2 regions of the Pseudomonas sp. DWP3-1-2 genome follow, and region 2 is predicted to be linked to the other one. Evidence: riboswitches for the same ligand, from Rfam matches in the RefSeq annotation. Region 2 holds a riboswitch; the other holds the start of a gene.

Region 1 (2,389 bases), on a different contig from region 2:
GCCACGCCCAGCACCTTGAGCAGCCAATGCTTGCCGAACACCATCAAGGCCAGGGCTACCGCGGTGGAGGCGGCAGTGCCGATCCACCAGACTTGCCGTTGGGTCAGGTCTGCCGCCGCGGTGCCCGGTAACTCCGGCGGCAGGCCGAGGGTCGGCGCCAGGGTAAACACGGCAAAGCCCGCCAACCCCCACAGCACGCCTTGTGCCGTGCTCCCTGGCGCTCGCAGGGTGTATAGGCCTGCCAGCATCAGTGCAAAACCGACGGCGACCACCAGGTTGCCACCGGTGGTGGATACGACGCGCTGCCAGCCATCTTGCGGCGACCACGCCTCTTCGTTGTGAACATGGCTGGCGGGGGTGTTTTCGCCGTGTTCATGGACCTGTTCGACGGGCGCATTCTCGTAGGTTTCGGCTTTCAGAATCAGTGGCACCACCCAGATGCTTTGCAGCAGGGTCAGCAGCAACGCGGCCAGCAGGCCCGTGAAACCCGCCGTTTGAGCAATTCTCTTGAACATGATCGGTTCTCAGTGGCAAGGAAAGGCAGCGCTGTGACGCGTGTCATGGGCAGCATTGTGTACGGCGTCAATGTGGGAAAAGCCCGCAAAATAGACCAGGCAGGCGCCGAGAATGGCGGCGCTGATGGCGGCGGTCAGGCGCTGGGTCTGGGTGGTTACGGTGCTGGCGGCGTGGCGGGCGGTGCTGATCGACATGGCGCGTCCCTCTTGGATGTCGGCAAAAGGTGGGACACGCGCAAAGAAACCCGGCTGACGGACGTCAGAAGAGATTCAACAGCGCCTGCCCACCGCAGGTTGTCATGTGTTTCATGTCGGGCCGGTCTCCGGGCTTGTGAGGGGCTGATTGCTCAACCTCAAAGAGTCACCTTCCCATGCCTAAGCAGCACAGTGGATCTGGCTCTTCACTCATTTACCGTTGCGGGGGCAGCGCCGGACTTGCTCAAGCCATGAGGCCTGAACGCACCGGTTTCCCGTTTCACCCTGTGAAGGGCACCCGAACAAGGCGTACAGGAGAGCATGGGCCGACGTTGAGCGTCAATCAGATAGCGCCATGTGCCGGCTTGTGATTGACCTGCCGAGGGTCACTGCGTAGCCTTGCGCATTCGAGGTTCTGTGCGCTGCAACCGTTGCCATGCAGTCTGGTCAGGCACAGCTAAGAAGGGAACGCGGTCAATGCCGCGGCTGCCCCCGCAACTGTAAGCGGTCAGGTTCACGGCACAGCCACTGCGACGAGCGGGAAGGCGTCATGAACAGCTGATGGGCTCTCCATCCGCAGCCGCAAGCCAGGAGACCTGCCTCGATTCGGGCAAACAAGCCCGACGAATTCTCACTACAACCGGGCGGGGTGATCCGGTGGCGAATCGAACCCTGCGCCTGGTCGCCGGGTTTTCGTCCTGTTTGCCCGCCGCTTTGCCAAAGGGCACCTGATGAAAACACTGGCCAAACTTCCCGTCACCATCGTCACCGGCTTTCTGGGCTCTGGCAAAACCACGTTATTGCGTCACATGCTCGACAACGCAGAAGGGCGGCGCATTGCAGTGATCGTCAACGAGTTCGGTGAACTGGGCATCGACGGCGAAATCCTCAAGCAGTGCACCATCGGTTGCACGGAAGAAGAAGCCAGCGGTCGGGTTTACGAGCTGGCCAATGGCTGCCTGTGTTGCACCGTGCAGGAAGAATTCTTCCCGGTCATGCGTGAACTGGTGGCCCGTCGCGGCGACCTGGACCACATTCTCATCGAGACGTCGGGGCTGGCACTGCCCAAGCCGCTGGTGCAAGCCTTCCAATGGCCGGAAATCCGCAACGCCTGCACCGTGGATGCGGTCATTACGGTGGTGGACAGTCCGGCCTTTCTGGCAGGCACCTTTGCCGCCTTTCCCGATCAGGTCGACGCACAGCGCAAGCTCGACCCGAACCTGGACCATGAATCGCCACTGCATGAGCTGTTTGCTGACCAATTGGCCAGTGCTGATCTGGTCATTCTCAATAAAGCCGACTTGATCGATGCCGCAGGCATTGCCGCCGTGCGCGCCGAGGTGTGTGAAGAACTGCCGCCCGCAGTCAAGGTCATCGAAGCCAGCAGCGGTCGTTTGCCGATCAGCGTCTTGCTGGGGCTGGGGGCTGAGTCGGAGCAGCATATCGACGGCCGCAAGACACACCATGACCATCACGAAGGCGATGACCATGACGATCATGATCACGATGCCTTCGACTCCATCTCCATCAAACTGCCTCAGGCCGATGAAAGCGCCTTGCTCGACGCCCTGACGCAACTGGTGGTGGAACACGGGGTTCTGCGCATCAAAGGTTTTGCCGCGATTCCGGGCAAACCGATGCGCCTGCTGATTCAGGGGGTAGGCACCCGTTTCGACAAG
Region 2 (2,389 bases):
GTAGATGCACAGCGCTGCCACGTTCCAGGCGGCGGGAAAACCCTGGAAATAGTTGTCTTTGCTTTTCATTTCCAGGTTGCAGAAACAAAACAGCGAAGACACCAGAATCACTGCCGTACAGAGCAATGTGGTGTGGTCCGGCAGATCAATGTAGTGGTAGATGAACAGCGCAGGAATAAATACGTAGGTCAGGTAGTCGATGACCAGATCAAGCACCGACCCGTCGAAACCCGGCAATACTGTCTGGACGTTGAATTTGCGCGCCAGGGAGCCATCGACTCCGTCCACCACCAGCGCCAGGCCCAGCCAGAGCAGGCAGGCCTTGGGCTGGTCTTCAAACAGCGCGATGGTTGCCATGAACGCTATGACCACGCCGGTAGCGGTGAAAGCATGTGCACCCCAGGCTTTGAGCCAGGCCGTGCGTTGAGTCGATATCACAGGGAGCATCTCCGAAAAATAAGGCAGGCTGGGCGTCGTCATGCCGATTTTTAATCGGCACCCTCAGTCAGCGTGCATGTATCGACCGACTGGCGGTCGATAAGGTTCACCGATCCGTCATCATACGGCCATCCTCGGGCCAGAAACTGGCCCGCGGTAAAACTTCCCCGGTCCGGTTGTAATCCATTACCATGCCGCCCGTCGGTTCCCAAACGGGATTAATAGGGAATCCATGATGGCCTATGGTCATTAACCGGAACTGCCCCCGCAACTGTAGATGCAGAGCCGCTCCTTTATGCCACTGGGTCCGCCCGGGAAGGTGGGAGCATGGCGATGACGCATCAGTCAGGAGACCTGCCGACTCAGGACTGCCCGAAAAAAGACCGCGCGCGAGCGTGCGATCCTGTTTTGTGCAGCCTGGCAATTGACCCACCGGCGGGGTGTCCGGGGAGGACTTTCGTCAGAACGGGTACATGACCGTTTGCTGCCGGACCGGCCATGGCTCGTCGCCAGCAACGGCGGCTGATGTTTCTCCTGCCCTCACACCGCCGTCCGGACACGTGTTCGAATGGAGATAGCGTTTCATGCCCTTGCCTCGCCTTGTCGTATTGCTTGCCAGTGCGGGATTTTCCGCGCTGACCCTGGCCGCCGGTCCGACGCACTATCCGTTGACTGTCGATAACTGCGGCGTGCCATTGACGTTCAATAAAGCGCCGGGCAAAGCCGTGACCATCGGTCAGGCTGGCACTGAAATCCTCTACTCCCTGGGGCTGGCCGATAGAGTGGTCGGCACGTCGCTGTGGTTCAACACGGTGCTGCCGCAGTTCAAGGACGTGAACGACCGTATCCTGCGCCTGGCCAACAACGAGCCCAGTTTTGAATCGGTGATCAGCAAACGTCCTGACCTTGTGCCGGTGCAGTTTGAATGGATGGTCGGCCCGCAAGGCGCTGTGGGCACCCGCGAGCAGTTCAGCGAACTGAATATCCCGACGTACATCATGCCTTCCGATTGCGAGGGCAAAGACAATCTGATCGGTGCCGATGGCACGCGGCTCAAGCCCTTTTCCGTCGACAGCCTCTTCAAGACCGTGACGCAGCTGGCGCAGATTTTTGACGTGCAAGACCGTGGCGATGAATTGACCGCACACTTGCGTGCTGGCCTCGCCAAGGCTCAGGCCAGTGTCAAGGCCAAGCAGTTGACGGACGCTTCGGCGCTGTTCTGGTTTTCCAGCGCAGACCTGAAGGTTGACCCGTTTGTGGCCGGCCGCAAGGGTGTTCCGGGGTTCATGATGGATACGCTGGGGCTGCGTAACGTGGTCGAGTCGGATGAAGAATGGCCCACCGTGGGCTGGGAAACCATCGCCAGGGCCAACCCCACGGTGATCGTGATCGCCCGCATGGATCGCCGTCGCTTCCCCGCTGATGACTTCCAGAAAAAACTCGACTTCCTGAAGACCGATCCTGTGACCCAAAACATGGACGCGGTGAAACACAATCGCATCGTGATCCTTGATGCCGACGCCATGCAGGCCTCGGTGCGCATGTTTGACGGCATCAACGAACTGGCCGACGCCATCGACCGGGTTGACCTGAGCCAATGAGAGCCGTGACCGGCGGCCAGGTCGTGCGCAGGGTATGTCTGCACGCGGCCTGGGTCATCCCTGTTTTGCTGGCCGCGATATTGGCGGGCATTGCCATCGGTGAAACGCCGGTCAGCCTGTCGTTGGTGTTTCAAGTGCTGGCCAATAAGTTGTGGGGGGCCGGTTTTGTGCTGGATCCCATTGATGAAGGCATTGTCTGGAACTACCGCCTGACCCGTGCGCTGGTGGCAGCGGCATGCGGCGCGGGCCTGGCGATTTCCGGGGTGGTGCTGCAATCGCTGCTGCGCAACCCGCTGGCTGATCCCTACCTGTTGGGGATTTCTGCCGGGGCTTCAACCGGCGCCGTGCTG

What was found. A riboswitch is a leader RNA that binds a small molecule or an ion and turns the genes downstream of it on or off. The one in region 2 is predicted to bind cobalamin.
Region 1: it holds a riboswitch for cobalamin, as region 2 does, so the genes downstream of both, cobW (cobalamin biosynthesis protein CobW) here and ACP7B0_RS13160 (ABC transporter substrate-binding protein) in region 2, are expected to answer to the same signal.

What each region holds. Positions count from the first base shown of each region.
Region 1 covers NZ_JAFCTZ010000001.1:498,083-500,471, forward strand. The annotation lists gene ACP7B0_RS02405 (CbtA family protein) at 1-515, opposite strand, end outside; gene ACP7B0_RS02410 (CbtB domain-containing protein) at 525-710, opposite strand; cobalamin riboswitch at 813-1,027, opposite strand; cobalamin riboswitch at 1,106-1,328, shown strand; gene cobW (cobalamin biosynthesis protein CobW) at 1,442-2,389, shown strand, end outside.
Region 2 covers NZ_JAFCTZ010000004.1:282,068-284,456, reverse strand. The annotation lists gene pcsA (phosphatidylcholine synthase) at 1-438, opposite strand, end outside; cobalamin riboswitch at 624-814, shown strand; gene ACP7B0_RS13160 (ABC transporter substrate-binding protein) at 1,023-2,039, shown strand; gene ACP7B0_RS13155 (FecCD family ABC transporter permease) at 2,036-2,389, shown strand, end outside.